2 regions of the Mesorhizobium sp. M3A.F.Ca.ET.175.01.1.1 genome follow, and region 2 is predicted to be linked to the other one. Evidence: riboswitches for the same ligand, from Rfam matches in the RefSeq annotation. Region 2 holds a riboswitch; the other holds the start of a gene.
The links. Region 2 has a riboswitch for cobalamin ahead of EN818_RS28155 (ABC transporter ATP-binding protein). Riboswitches for the same ligand answer to the same signal wherever they lie in the genome.
Positions count from the first base shown of each region.

Region 1: another riboswitch for cobalamin. It lies ahead of EN818_RS23355 (CbtB domain-containing protein); the one in region 2 lies ahead of EN818_RS28155 (ABC transporter ATP-binding protein).

Region 1 covers NZ_SRTP01000011.1:212,174-219,419, forward strand. The annotation lists gene cbiB (adenosylcobinamide-phosphate synthase CbiB) at 1-521, shown strand, start outside; gene cobO (cob(I)yrinic acid a,c-diamide adenosyltransferase) at 518-1,147, opposite strand; gene cobU (bifunctional adenosylcobinamide kinase/adenosylcobinamide-phosphate guanylyltransferase) at 1,149-1,670, opposite strand; gene EN818_RS23350 (CbtA family protein) at 1,663-2,454, opposite strand; gene EN818_RS23355 (CbtB domain-containing protein) at 2,470-2,649, opposite strand; cobalamin riboswitch at 2,686-2,885, opposite strand; gene EN818_RS23360 (gamma-glutamylcyclotransferase) at 2,957-3,643, opposite strand; gene EN818_RS23365 (DUF1624 domain-containing protein) at 3,800-4,804, shown strand; gene EN818_RS23370 (isoprenylcysteine carboxylmethyltransferase family protein) at 4,801-5,271, shown strand; gene EN818_RS23375 (MerR family DNA-binding transcriptional regulator) at 5,297-5,683, opposite strand; gene mgtE (magnesium transporter) at 5,868-7,246, opposite strand, start outside.
Region 2 covers NZ_SRTP01000018.1:72,459-79,704, reverse strand. The annotation lists gene EN818_RS28175 (lysophospholipid acyltransferase family protein) at 1-599, shown strand, start outside; gene EN818_RS28170 (phosphatidate cytidylyltransferase) at 599-1,534, shown strand; gene EN818_RS28165 (iron ABC transporter permease) at 1,543-2,529, opposite strand; gene EN818_RS28160 (ABC transporter substrate-binding protein) at 2,611-3,558, opposite strand; gene EN818_RS28155 (ABC transporter ATP-binding protein) at 3,588-4,373, opposite strand; cobalamin riboswitch at 4,559-4,763, opposite strand; gene EN818_RS28150 (efflux RND transporter periplasmic adaptor subunit) at 5,009-6,148, shown strand; gene EN818_RS28145 (FAD-dependent monooxygenase) at 6,151-7,246, shown strand, end outside.

The sequences.
Region 1 (7,246 bases), on a different contig from region 2:
ACGGCATCGTCGCGCCGGCCATCTGGACCGGCGTCGGCGGGCTGGCAGGCGGCGCCGCCTACAAGGCCGCCAACACCGCCGATTCGATGATCGGCCACCGCACGCCGCGCCACGAGGCGTTTGGCCGGGCGGCCGCCCGCTTCGACGACCTGATCAATCTGCCGGCCTCGCGGCTGACCGGCCTGCTCATCGTGCTGGCGGCCTTCCTCGTCAAGGGCGCCGATCCACGCAATGCCTGGCATGTGATGCAGCGCGACGCGAAGAAGCACCGCTCCCCCAATGCCGGCTGGCCGGAAGCCGCCATGGCCGGCGCCTTGGACCTGGCGCTCGCCGGACCGCGCAGCTACGCAGGCGTGATTGTCGAGGATGCCTTCATGGGCGAAGGCGGCCGCCGCGAAGCCGAGAGCACCGACATCCGCATGGCGCTAAGACTCTATCGCATCGCCGACCGGCTGCTGATTGCGCTGTTCGGCGTCTTGTCGGCGATCGTGATCTATCTGACCATTCTGATCAGCGGCTAAAACTCGATTCCCTGCTGCGCCTTAACCCCCGCCGTGAAATGGTGCTTGGTCAGCCCCATCTCGGTGACCAGGTCGGCCGCCTCCACCAGCAGCGGCTTGGCGTTGCGGCCGGTGACGACGACATGCAGGTCCTCGCGGCGCGCTTTCAGCGCCGCGACCACTTTCTCCAGATCGAGATAGTCGTAGCGCAGTGCGATGTTGAGCTCGTCGAGGACGACGAGGCTGATCGAAGGATCCGCCATCAGTTGCAGGGCCTTGGTCCAGGCAGCCTCCGCCGCGGCGATGTCGCGCTTCAGGTCCTGCGTTTCCCACGTGAACCCCTCACCCATCGCATGCCACACGACCTGGTCGCCGAAGGCGGCGAAAGCATCCTTTTCGCCGGTGTGCCATTTGCCCTTGATGAATTGGACGACGCCGACACGCTTGCCATAGCCGAGCATCCTCAGCGCCAGGCCGAAGGCAGCCGTGGTCTTGCCCTTGCCGGGTCCGGTGTTGATGATCAGCAGTCCCTTCTCGATCGTCTTGCCGGCCACCTCGGCATCCTGCACCGCCTTGCGCTTGGCCATCTTGGCGCGATGGCGTTCGGCGTCCCTGTCGTCGATGGTCTTGTCGTCGATCTCGGCCATGTCACTTCACCTTGAGCGGCAGCCCCGCCACCATCATCAGCACGCTGTCGGCGACGGCTGCGACTTGCTGGTTGAGGCGTCCGGCGGCGTCGCGGAACCGGCGCGCGAGCGCATTGTCCGGCACGATGCCGAGCCCGACTTCGTTCGAGACCACGGACCACGGTCCGCGCGGGCGCGACAGCACATCCGAGAGCCGTCGGCACTCTGCATCGATGTCATGGTCCGCCAGCATATGATTGGTCAGCCACAATGTCAGGCAGTCGATCAGCACCGGCTGGTGATCGGGCAAGGCCTCGATTGCGCCCGCCAGATCGAGCGGCGCGTCGATGGTGACCCAGCCTTCGCCGCGTCGCGCGCGATGCAGCGCGATCCGCTCGCGCATCTCGTCGTCATAGGTTTGCGCTGTGGCGATATAGGCCCAGGGCGACGGGCTTGCCGTCACCAGGGTCTCGGCATGCGCGCTCTTGCCCGAGCGCGCACCGCCTACGATGAAGGTCAGGCGACCTTCGGCGCGATCAGGCAAAGCTGTCGCGCAAGCTGGTCGCGGTGCCGGTGAAGCGTCCGCGCACCACGCCGACAACCGCGCCCAGAACCAGCCAGAACACCAGATCGGTGAGCGTCACGGCGACAACGAACTGGTGATGCAATCCTTCGGGAATCGCGGTCTCGAAGCTTTCCGGCTGCGGCGCGCCAATAATGTGAGGTGCCACGATCAGCGCCACGCCAAGAATGGCCAGCGGCAGCGACTTGCGGAAGGCAATCAGACCGAGCCCGGCCGCAGTCGCGATGACTGTCGAAACCCACCAGATCTGCCTCGGCAGCAGTTCGGCCGCCGGCATTGCCGGGAGTTCGGGCGGCAGGCCGAGGCCAGGCGCCAGTGTGAACACGGCAAAGCCAGCTAGGCCCCAGAACACGCCCTGGCGCCAGTTGCCGATGCCGCCCGCAAATTCCGAGACTGCGACCAGGATCAGCGCGAAGCCGATGCCGGTGACGATATTGGCGACGACATTGAAGGCGAATCGCTCGAAGCCGTCGGCCGGCGCCCAGCCCTCCTCCTCGGCTGGGGCAACTGCCTCGGCGGGCGCCGGGGCTGCGCTGCTCATCGCGCTGCCGGCGGCTGGAGCGGCTGCGCCCACAGGGTTGTCGTTGGTCGCGTGGTCATGGTGATGACCCTCGCCCGCCTTTTCATACACTTCCGCTTTGAGGATCAACGGAACGGTGGCATAGGCCTGCATGCAGGCGAGAACCACACCCGCCACGAGCCCGGCGATCGCCGCGATGAACACGACGTTGCGAAACAGATTCATGATGTCAAACCCTCGTCAGTGGCAGGGAAAAGCCATCGAGTGACGATAGTCGTGGGCAGCGTTGTGGACCGCATCGATATGCGAGAAGCCGACGAAGCCGACGACGAAAATGCCGAGCAGCGCGGCCATCGCCAGTTGCATGAAGCGCGACTGCGAGGAGACGGAAGCGCCGAGGGAAAAGGAAGCGGTATTCATGTCTTGTCCTTTCGCCCTCCACCCGAGGGCATAGAAGTCAACTTTCTTGTCGCCGGCAGGTCTCCTGGCTCGCGGATCCACGCCCTTCCCCACCTTCCCGAGGCAAATCCTCAGTGGTCTATGGGGCAGGACTACCGCACACAGTTGCGGGGGCAGCCACGGCTTTGGGCAGGAAGTCCACCCTCACCGCATTCCCTCTTGGCTCCAAAAACGGAACCGACGACATCGGCGACTATAGGCAGAATCGTCTCCCCCGGCAAACCAAATTCCGCCACGCTGGAGCGTGATTGCGGCACGGCTCGGTGTGCTAGGAGCCGGCGATTCTGGCAGCGACGAGCTGCTGCAGCCGCCACAGGTGAGCATCGTGAATGCCTCGGGCTTCGAGATTCCTGACGGTGTTGTAGAGATAGTCGGCGCCTGAACCCCAGTGGCCGCAGGAGGTCGCAAGCCTTCTGACCACCTCGCCTTCGCTGAGCACGCCGGTATAGGTGGTGCCCTTGCGGTTGATCACGAAGCCCAGGGCCCGAAATGGACCGCTGCCGCTGGCCAAGCTGAGCAGGCGCGGATGGTAGCTTGTCGGCTTGAGCGTCACCTCGCGCCTAAGCAGCTTGTTCAGCTGCTGACGGCGATCACCGTCGCTCAGCCGGAAGGCGACGCCCTTGCATTGCCCGCCGCGATCTAGCGCCATCATCAAGCCCGGGCTCTCTCTGGTGCCGCGCCAGCGTGTCATGTTCATACAGAAGGAACGGTGCCAGCCGCGCGCCACTGCGACCCGTTCCTCGACATGGTCGATCTCAGGCTTCCAGATCAGCGATCCGTAGCCGAACAGCCAGAGCGGCTCGGCGGCGGGGAGTTCAACCTCCAATGCATCGAGCATCGCTTCGTAGTCGGCGTCATCGAGATGCGCGGCATTTGGGTCGGGGCCACTGTCTTCGACGACCCGAAAACAACGGGCAACCAGTTCTTCGGTCAGAGACATCATTCTTGCGGACATTCGATGCACCTTGGGCCGCCGGCATCGCGCCGGCACTGACGGCGCGAGCTTAAGGGCCCCGAGCAGACGCCACAATGCGGGAGAGCAGCCATTCGCCCTCTGTTGTCGGCCCTAACCGTGATAGTCGTTGGGACGACTGAATCGGACTGCGAGATCATGAGCCTTCAAACGACGAACGAAGCCGTTCAGGACAAGCCGAAACACAGTCGCATCATCGCCATCGACATACTGCGCGGCATCGCGCTGATCGCGATGGCGAGTTACCACTTCACCTGGGATCTCGAAAACTTCGGCTACACCACACCTGGCCTGACCGCTTTCGGCTGGTGGAAGATTTATGCGCGCTGCATCGCCTCGACCTTCCTGTTCCTGGTCGGCGTCAGTCTGTTCCTCGCCCATGGCCGCCAGATCCGCTGGCCGGGCTTCTGGAAGCGTTTCGCCATGGTCGCCGCGTCGGCGATCGCCATCTCGGCTGTCACCTATGTCGCTACGCCGGACGGCTTCATCTTCTTCGGGATACTCCACGAGATCGCGCTGGCGAGCCTGCTCGGCCTTGCGTTTCTGCGGCTGCCGCCGTTGCTGACGGCGATCGTCGCTGCGGCCGTGATCGCGGCGCCCTATTATCTGCGGTCCGAATTCTTCGACCATCCGGCACTGTGGTGGGTTGGGCTGTCGGCGACCAACCCGCGCTCCAACGATTATGTCCCGGTGCTCCCCTGGTTTGGCGCGGTGCTTGCCGGCATCTGCGTGGCCAGGTTCGCATCGGCCTCCGGTCTTCTCGCTCGGCTGGGCGCCTGGATGCCTGGCCGCTGGGCCAATCCGCTCATCTTCATCGGCCGTCACAGTCTGGCCTTCTATCTTATCCACCAACCGCTGCTGTTCGGGTCTGTCTGGATATTGTCGCAGATCATGCCCGCGCCCCCGCAGGACAAGGAAGCGGGTTTCCTGAGCGCTTGCCAGGTATCCTGCGAGCAGCAACAGCAGGACACCAAGTTCTGTTCCAGCTATTGTGGCTGCATGCTGGGCGCGTTGAAGAGCGAAGGATCACTGGACAAGCTCTACAGCAACGATCAGACCGATATCTGGAAATCGCATCTTGCCGATCTCGCCAGCACCTGCACCTCGGCGACGGAAAGCCAGACGGAGGGAGGACAAGAATGAACGGAGCCAAGCACGGCATCATTCCCTGGCCGCCTGTGATCTATGTCGTGGCGATCGTGCTTAGCATCCTGCTCGGTTTGCTTTATCCCCTGCCCTGGATCGGCGACATCTTGGGCGAGATCCTGTTTGCCGCCGGCTGGGTCGCCCTGCTGGGGGTCGTTGCGCTTTGGATCACGGCGATCCGCGTCATGTTGCGGGCGAGAACCACGTTCGATCCCAATGCCGAGCCTGCCCATCTGGTTACGTCAGGTCCCTTCGGCATCACCCGCAATCCGATGTATCTCGCCAACACCCTGCTCTTGATCGGTGTGGCCTTCATCACCGGCATCGCCTGGTTCCTGCTCTTCGCCTTCCTCGCCGCCTTCGCCACGCAGAAGATGGCGATCGAGAAGGAGGAAAAAATCTTGGCGGCCAAATTCGGCAAGAAATACCGCGACTATGCCAAGCGAGTGAGGCGGTGGATTTGAGCGGGGGCCGCGCTCCCGTGAACGGTCAAGTGTTCACCCCAAGTTCGGCCAGTCGCTCGACACACGATTCCTCCGCCTGATCGAGCTCCGCCAGCGTTTCCTCGAGATCGCGCCGCTTCTGCCTAAGGTCTTCTCGTTTCTCTTCGATGCGCTTGATCATCAGCTTGAGCTGGCCGACCTCGCCGGGAGGCTCCTTGTACATCTGGATGATTTCGCGGATCTCGGCGATCGAGAAGCCGAGGCGCTTTCCGCGCATGATCTGACGGATGAGATGGCGGTCCGACGGGCGAAACAGCCGGGTGCGGCCGCGTCTGATCGGCTGCACCAGCCCTTCGTCCTCATAGAATCGCAGCGTGCGAGTCGACACGTCGAACTCGCGCGTCAGCTCGGTGATCGTATAATATTCCCGCATTCTCGCTCCCACGCCCAACGTCCAGGCATCGCCGCGCAAGAGCGTCGCCTTTCCCTCCGATCAACCCCATCATATGCCGGAATCGGCAGACGACCCCAAATCAGCCTCGCACGGCATTTACGTAAAAGTCAATTGACGGACGAGCCGAGGAGTTTGCATCGGCATCGCCTGAACCTCGGCAGCCTCATGGAACGCGGAACCACCATGTGGCGAGCCCGAGAAAAGCGAAGAAGCCGACGCAGTCGGTTACGGTGGTGACGAACACGGCGGAGGCCACCGCCGGATCGATCTTGAAACGATCGAGCACCAGCGGAATGAGGATTCCTGCCAGCGCTGCCGCGAACATGTTGATGATCATCGCGGCGGCGATGATCCCGCCCAGATTGGCATCGTGGAACCAGGTCCCGGCGACCATGCCGATCAGCACGGCAAAGACGATGCCGTTGATGAAACCCACCCCCAACTCGCGTCGTATGATGCGGGCGGCGTTGTAGATGTCGAGGTCTCTCGTCGCCAGAGCCCGCACGGTGACGGTCATGGTCTGCGAGCCGGCATTGCCGCCCATCCCGGCAACGATCGGCATCAGCACCGCCAGCGCCACGATGTGCTCGATCGTGCGGTCGAACAGGCCGATGACCGAGGCGGCCAGGAAAGCCGTAAGCAGGTTGACCAGGAGCCACGGCACACGCGAGCGCGAGGTTGCCAGGATGCTATCGGACAGCTCTTCGTCACCGACGCCGCCCATGCGCAACAAATCTTCCTCGGCTTCCTGTTGGATCACGTCGACGACGTCGTCGATGGTGAGCACGCCGACAAGCCGCTCGTTCTCGTCGACCACCGCCGCCGAGAGCAAGTCGTATTGCTCGAATTCGCGCGCCGCTTCTTCCTGGTCCATCGTGGCTGGAATGGCGTGGCGGGTCTCGCGCATGATGTCCTCGACCTTCACCGCGCGCTTGGTGCGCAGGATCTGGTCGAGGTCGACGGCGCCGACGAGCTTGAAGCTCGGATCGATGACGAAGATCTGGCTGAAGCGGTCTGGGAGGTTCTTATCCTCGCGCATGTAGTCGATCGTCTGGCCGACCGTCCAGAACGGCGGCACGGCGACGAACTCCGTCTGCATGCGCCGGCCAGCCGTCTCTTCCGGATAATCGAGCGCGCGCCTCAGCCTGATGCGTTCGGTGAAGGGCAGTTGCGACAGGATCTCGTCTTGGTCCTCTCGGTCGAGATCTTCGAGGATGTAGACGGCGTCGTCGGAATCGAGTTCCTGGACCGCTTGCGCAATCTGCTCGTTGGGCAGGTTGTCGACGATATCGAGACGGATCGCCTCATCGACCTCGGTCAGCGCCGAGAAGTCGAAATCGGTACCGAGCAGATCGACCAGCGCGCGACGCTGTTCGGGATGCAACGCTTCAAGCAGATCACCCAGTTCCGACTGGTGGAGGTCATCGACCTCGCGTTTGAGGGTCAGCGTGTCACGGTCGGCAATCGCCGCGCCGATCTGCGCCAGGAAGGATGCGCGCACGGCACCGTCCTCGCCATAGATGTCGGCGTGGTGCTCATCGG
Region 2 (7,246 bases):
CGGCGCTGGCCTGGGCGGTGACCGGCGTGCGCCCGATCTGGAGCGGCAGCCAGCCGTCGGAGCGGCAGCGCATCTATTTCGCCAACCACACCAGCCATGGCGATTTCATCCTGCTGTCGGCCTGCCTCAGCGAGAAGGAGCGGGCCATCACGCACGCCATCGCCGCGGCCGAATATTGGGGCAAGTCGCGGCTGCGCCGCTTCATCGCTGAGGACATGCTGTCCTCCGTGCTGATCAGCAGGCAATGGACCAGTCCGGAAGAGAACCCGATCTCGGTCATGCTCTCGGTGCTCGACCAGGGCCACTCGCTGATCATCTTCCCGGAAGGCACCCGCAACATGAGCGACGAGCTGCTGCCGTTCCGCTCCGGGCTCTACAATCTGTCGATGGCGCGCCCGGACGTCGAGCTCATCCCCTGCTGGATCGAGAACATGTCGCGCGTGCTGCCCAAGGGCCAGTTCCTGCCGGTGCCGCTGCTCTGCCGCGTCGTCTTCGGCGCGCCGGTGTCGGTGGCGCCGGGCGAGGAGCGCCGCGCCTTTCTCGAGCGCGCCCGGGCCGAACTTCTGGCGCTCAATCCGCGCCCCGAACGAGACGATTGATGCGCCACGAAATCAGCATACTGATCATCGGCCTTTTCGTGGTGCTGAGCACCGCCAGCGTCACCTCCGGCATCCTTTCGATGCGCGCGCCGAAGCCGCTCAGCGCGACGCTCGTCAACCTCACCCAGCGCATCAACGCCTGGTGGGTGATGGTGGCGCTGATGACGGTCGCCTTCTTCTTCGGCCGTTACGGCATGACGATCCTGTTCGCGCTGATCTCGTTCGCGGCGCTGCGCGAATTCGTGACGCTGACGCACAGCCGCCGTAGCGACCATTGGGTGCTGCTCGGCATGTTCGGCATCGTCATACCGGTCCAGTACTGGCTGGTGTGGACCGCCTGGTATGGGCTCTTCGTCATCTTCATCCCGGTCTATTGCTTCCTTTTGATGCCGGCGATCACGGCGCTGCATGGCGACACCGAACGCTTCCTGGAACGCGTCTCGGCTCAGCAATGGGCGATCATGATCTCGGTCTACTGCGTCAGCCACGTCCCTGCCCTGCTGACGCTCAACGTGCCGGGTTTCGAAGGCCGCAACCTTCTGCTGATCGCCTTCCTGATCATCGTCGTGCAGGGCAGCGACGTGCTGCAGTACATCTTCGGCAAGCTGTTCGGGAAACACCGCTTCTCGCCGACGGTCTCGCCGTCGAAGACCTGGGAAGGCCTGATCGGCGGACTGGTCGCGTCGAGCCTGCTCGGCGCGCTGCTCGCCTTCATCACGCCGTTCTCACCGCTGCAGGCCTCGGCCGTCGCCTTCATCGCCTGCGCGATGGGATTCCTCGGCGGGCTCGTCGCCTCCGCGATCAAACGCGACCAGGGCGTCAAGGACTGGGGCCACCTGATCGAGGGCCATGGCGGCATGCTGGACCGCACCGACAGCCTGGTCTTCGCCGCACCGATCTTCTTCCACATCGTGCGCTATTTCTGGACGGTTTGATCCGCCGGCTAGATCCGCCTGCGCATCAGGAGCGTGACGACGAAGAAGGCGCCGAGCGAGCTGGTGATGATGCCGATCGGCAATTCCTGCGGCGGCAGCAGCGTGCGGGCGAGCAGATCGCTGGCCAGCAGCAGGATCGCGCCGAACAGCGCGCAGACTGCAATCAGCGGCCGATGCAGCGGACCAGCCAGCGGCCGGCCGAGATGCGGGATCATCAGCCCGACGAAGCCGATGACACCGGCGACCGCGACGAGGATGGCAGTGGCCAAGGCGGCGACAAGGAACGTCGTCCGGCGCATGCGCGCCACCGGCACGCCGAGGCTTTCGGCAGCGCTTTCGCCGGCGAGGAAGGCGTCCAAGCGGCGGTGGTTCCAGAGGCCGTAGGCGAGGATGATTCCGGCGCCCAGCGCCGCCAGCCCGATATTGTCCCAGCGGGCAAGCCCAAGCCCGCCCATGGTCCAGAACAGCACCGAATGGGCGGCGCGCTGGTCGCCGGCGAAGACGAGATAGTTGGTAAGCGCGGTGAACATGAAGGATACGGCGAGCCCGGCAAGGATCAGCCGCTCGGGGCCCTGCCCCCTCACCCGTGAGACCAGGAGCAGCACGATTGTCGCCGCCAATATGCCGCCGGTGAACGCCGCCACCGGCAAGGTCCATATTCCAAACCTGTCGCCGAAGGCGGTGATGACCGAAACGGCGCCGGCAGCGGCGCCGGAGGAGAGGCCGAACAGGAACGGATCGGCTAGGTCGTTGCGGCTGACGGTCTGCAGCAGCGCACCGACGGCGCCAAGGCCGGCGCCGACCGCGATCGCCAGCAGGGTGCGCGGCAGCCTGAGGTCGACGACGATGCTGCCCACGGGTCCGGGAACGGCGGGGCCATCCAGCCCGGCGGTATGCGCCAGCGCGCCGAGGACCTCGCGCAAAGGTATCAATGTCGAGCCATAGGCGATCGACAGCAGGGCGAGCGCGACCAGGAGAGCCGCGCCCAGGGCTATCGACAAGACGAACGATCGGTGGTGTAGATTCACGTCGTCAGGCGATCCGTCAACAATAACACTCCCAGCTCAGCTCAAGACCTAAAACGCTTCCGGATGCATGGCCCTGGCGATCTTGCCGATCGCTTCGATATTGGCGGGACCGGGCGTCAGCTCGGCGTAGCGCAGTGCCACGAAGCGCTCGTTCTTGACGGCGTCGGTCTCTTTCATCGCTGGATGGGCCTTGAGGAAATCGAGCAGTTTCTTGTAGCCGCCGCCGTCCTGGTAATCGAGCAGGATGAGGAATTGCGGATTGCGCGAGGCGACCGTCTCCCAGTCGGTGTTGCCCCAGCTCGTCTCCATGTCGGCCATGATGTTCTCGCCGCCGGCGGCTGCGATCATGGCATTCGGGATGGCGAACCTGCCGGCGGTGAAAGGCTTGTCCTCGCCGGAATCATAGAGGAAGACGCGGGTGCCCTTGGCGTTGCCAATTTTCGCCGTGAGGTCGGCGAGCTCGGCCTTCCAGCCAGCGACGAGCTTTTGAGCATCGGCCTCCTTGCCGAAGATCTTGCCCAGCTTCTCGACGTCGCCATAGAGCAGGTCCATCGAGGCGGCAGGTCGGTCCTTGTCGAGGTGGACGCAGCTTTCGGTCAGCACCAGCGTCTTGATGCCGTGCGGGGCGAGTGTGTCCGGCGTTACCTCGCCGCCCGGCTTCATGCCGTAGTACCAGCCGGCGAAGAAGAAATCGGGCTGCACGGCGATCAGATTCTCGAGCGTCGGATATTTCGGCGCGAGTTCCGGGATCGAGCCCTGCGCGGCCTTGAACTCCGGCCCGACCTTGTACCAGCCGGTGATGCCGGTGAGACCGACGATCGAGGACTGCAGCTTCAGCGCGAAGGCCATCTCGGCCATGTTGAGGTCGTGAATGACGGCACGCTTTGGCGGCGCCTCGAAGGTCAGCGGCTTGCCGCAGCTGTCGATGGTGACCGGAAAAGCGAAGGCCGGCGAGGCGGCGAGCAAAAAGGCAAACGACAGCGCGATGCGTTTCAAGGGACAGGTGCTCCTTTGTTTGGACAGGTTCAGGATGGCGAGGATGCGCCGTTGGCAAGGTCGAAGACGGTGAGCTCGCGGTCTTCTGTCGGATGCGGCAGACGCAGCACATCGATGCCGAAGACCTGGCGCACGAGCTGGGCGTCAAGCGCCTCGCGCGGCGGCGCCAGCGCATGCAGCCGGGCATTGTTCATCACCGCCACCGTGGTGGCGAAGGGCGCCACCAGCGACAGGTCGTGCAGCACGGCAACGACGGTCATGCCGAAGTCCGCGACAAGGTCGAGAAGGTCGCCGCGGGCGCGCGGATCGAGATGGTTGGTCGGTTCGTCGAGGAACAGGATTTTTGGCTCCTGCGCCATGGCACGGGCGAGTTGCGCACGTTCCCGTTCGCCACCGGACAGCGAGCCGATCGTGCGGCAAAGCAGCGGCAAGAGTCCGGTCCGGCGCAGCGCATCCACGACGATATCGCGATCCTCGCGCTTGCGCCTGATGCCGATATGCGGGACGCGGCCAAGCTCGACATAGTCGATGAGAGTAACCCGCGGATCAGGCTGGTCGGCCTGGCCGACGACGGCCATGCTGAGTGCACGCTCGCCCTGCGTGATCCTATCCAGCCGGCGTCCGGCCAGGCGCACCTCGCCGCTGGCCGGCCGCAGAGCACCACACAGCATGCGCAAGAGCGTGGTTTTGCCGGCACCGTTAGGCCCGACGATGGCCAGCCGTTCGCCCGGAGTGAGCGACAGGCTGACGCCATCGACCAGGAGCTTGCCGCCTGCCACGGCCGTCAGCCTGCGAGCTTCGAGAAGCTCAGTCATGGAGCTTCTCCCGAACGGCTTTTCGAATCAGGCCGGCTGATCCGAGCAAATAGCTTCGGCAGGGCGCGCACTCGTGGCGATCGATGGAGCCGTCCAACATTCCGTCACTCTCCAAATGGCGACGGAAGGATGCTGGACGGCCGGCTGACAGACCGGCGCCGCGTCTCCTCCCGGCACACCCCGTCCGGTCAACTCGTGTCGATGGCAGGTCTCCTGGCTCGCGGGTCGCCGCGCCATCCGCCTTCCCAGCCTTGTCGGCCAGTGGTTTTCAGATGGAGCTCGCCGCTCACAGTTGCGGGGGCAGCCACGGCATCGACCCGAGGCGGATCTCACCGTGTTCCCTTTTCACCCTTCGCCTTGCGGCTCGGGACCATGACGCAGCCATCCTAGGTCGCCCGCGCACGAGTCGCAACTGGCTTCCGTGCAATCTCGCCGGCTTGCGAAAATCCCGATTTCCGGCACTGCCTCAGCCAAACATCGGAAAAACTTCAGAAAGCGTTCGGGATTTCGCGGGCCCGAAAACGCAAAAAGATCGGGCTGGCGAAAGACCGGCCAAAACGCCGATCGCTCCCAGCCAACATTTTCCGGTCGCAGCATCCTCCCGGCGCGACCGCAACCTTGGTCACGGAGACAACATGATTGCCGCACTTTTCCATAACAGGCCGCTGAGGCGCCGCCTTGTCGCCGGCTCGATCGCCATCCTCGCCTGCGGCGCCGCCATGGTTTGGCACGGCGCACGCAGCGAGGCCTCGAACGCAAAGCCCGCCGCGCCGGAGATGAAACTGGTCAAGGCCATGGCGGTCGCCCCGACCCGCAGCGCCGACACCCGCACGGCCGTCGGTGAGATACGGCCGCGGCTCGAAAGCGACCTCGGCTTCCGCGTATCCGGCAAGCTGCTCGAACGCATCGCCGAGATCGGCTCGACGGTGAAGAAGGGTGAGGTGCTCGCCCGCATCGAAGACCAGGATTATCGCAACCGGCTCGCCAGCGCCGAGGCCGATGTCGCGGCGGCGCAAGCCGTGCTCGTCGAAGCAAGCGCCGCCGAGGTCCGCATCGGCGCGCTGCTCGCCAAAGGGTTCACCACGCGCGCCACTTACGACGCGACGCTGAAGAATTTGCGCTCGGCGCAGGCCAAGCTCAAATCGGCGAACATCGCCTTCGAGATGGCCAAGGACCAGGTCGCCTATACCGAACTGCATGCTGAATTCGACGGCATCGTCACCGCCACCGGTGCCGAGGCCGGACAGTCGGTCGCTGTCGGCCAGATGGTGGTGCGCGTTGCCGATCCGAGCGGGCGCGACGCGGTGTTCTCGATCGCGGAAGCCGCCTTCGCCAACACGCCCGACACGAAGCGGCCACCGCAGGTCACTGTCTCGCTGCTCAGCAATCCGGCGATCACCGCGATCGGCACCGTCCGCGAGATCGCGCCGATGGCCGATGCCGCGACCCGCACTTTCCAGGTCAAGGTTTCGCTCGAGAACGCTCCGCAAGAAATGCGCTTCGGTGCCAGCGTTTCCGGCCGCGCCGAGGTGGCCGGCACGCCGGTCGTGGTGCTGCCGGGCAGCGCGCTGTTCGACAAGGACGGCAAGCCGGCCGTCTGGGTGGTCACCGCCGCGTCGGGGGTGGAACTGAGGCCCATCACCGTCGCTCGCTACGAGACCGATCGGGTCGTCGTCAGCGACGGGCTTGGCCAGGGCGATGTGGTCGTCACCGCCGGCGTAAACCGGCTGCGGGAACACGAAAAAGTTCGTATCGTTGAGGGAGAAGGACAATGACCATGTCCAAGACAAAGGTCCTCATCGCCGGCGCCGGCCCGACCGGGCTGACGCTCGCACTTTGGCTGACCAGGCTCGGCGTGCCGGTGCGCATCTTCGACAAGGCGGCGGCTCCCGGCGAAACGTCGCGGGCGCTGGCCGTCCAGGCGCGCACGCTGGAGTTCCATCGCCAGATCGGCATCGTCGAGGATGTCCTTGCCGAGGGCGTTAGACTGGAGCAGCTAACGATACACACGCCGTCCGGCGTCGCCGCGAGGCTGCCGCTCTCCGATTTCGGCCGCGGCATCAGTCCTTATTCCTTCGCCTTCGCGCTGCCGCAGCATATCCACGAGCGCGTGCTGATCACGCATCTGGAGCGTGCCGGCGTCGAGGTCGAGCGCGGCACGGAGCTCGTCGCCTTCCAGGACAAGGGCGAAGCGGTCATCGCGACCCTTTTGCGGAACGGCAAGACCGAGACCGTGAGCGCCGCCTATCTCGCCGGTTGCGACGGCTCCCGCAGTGCCGTGCGCCATGGGCTGAACATCGGCTTCCCCGGCGGCACGTACGAGCAGTCCTTCTACGTCGCCGACGTCAAAGGCAGCGGCGAGATCACCCGCAACGGCATGGACACGACGATCAGCACCTATGGTTTCGCGATCGTCATGCCGGTCCGGCAGTCCGGCTCGGCGAGGCTGATCGGCATCGTGCCGAAGGCACATGAGGCCGACGAGACGATCACCTTCGAGGCGATCCGTGCAGACATCGAGCGCGACACCGGCGTCAAGGTCCATGAAGTCAACTGGTTCTCGACGTACCGCGTCCACCACCGGGTCGCGGAACGCTTCCGCGTCGGCCGCGTCTTCCTGGTCGGCGATGCCGGCCACATCCACAGCCCGGCCGGCGGCCAGGGCATGAACACCGGCATGGGCGACGCGGTGAACCTCGCCTGGAAGCTCGCCGCGGTCGTGCAGGGGCGAGCCGATCCGCGCCTGCTCTACAGCTACGAGCCGGAACGCATCGCCTTTGCGAAGAAGCTGATCGAGAGCACCGATACCGCTTTCCGGTTCATCACCAGCCGCTCGCGGCTGATCGGGCTGTTCCGGCGCTATCTGATGCCGA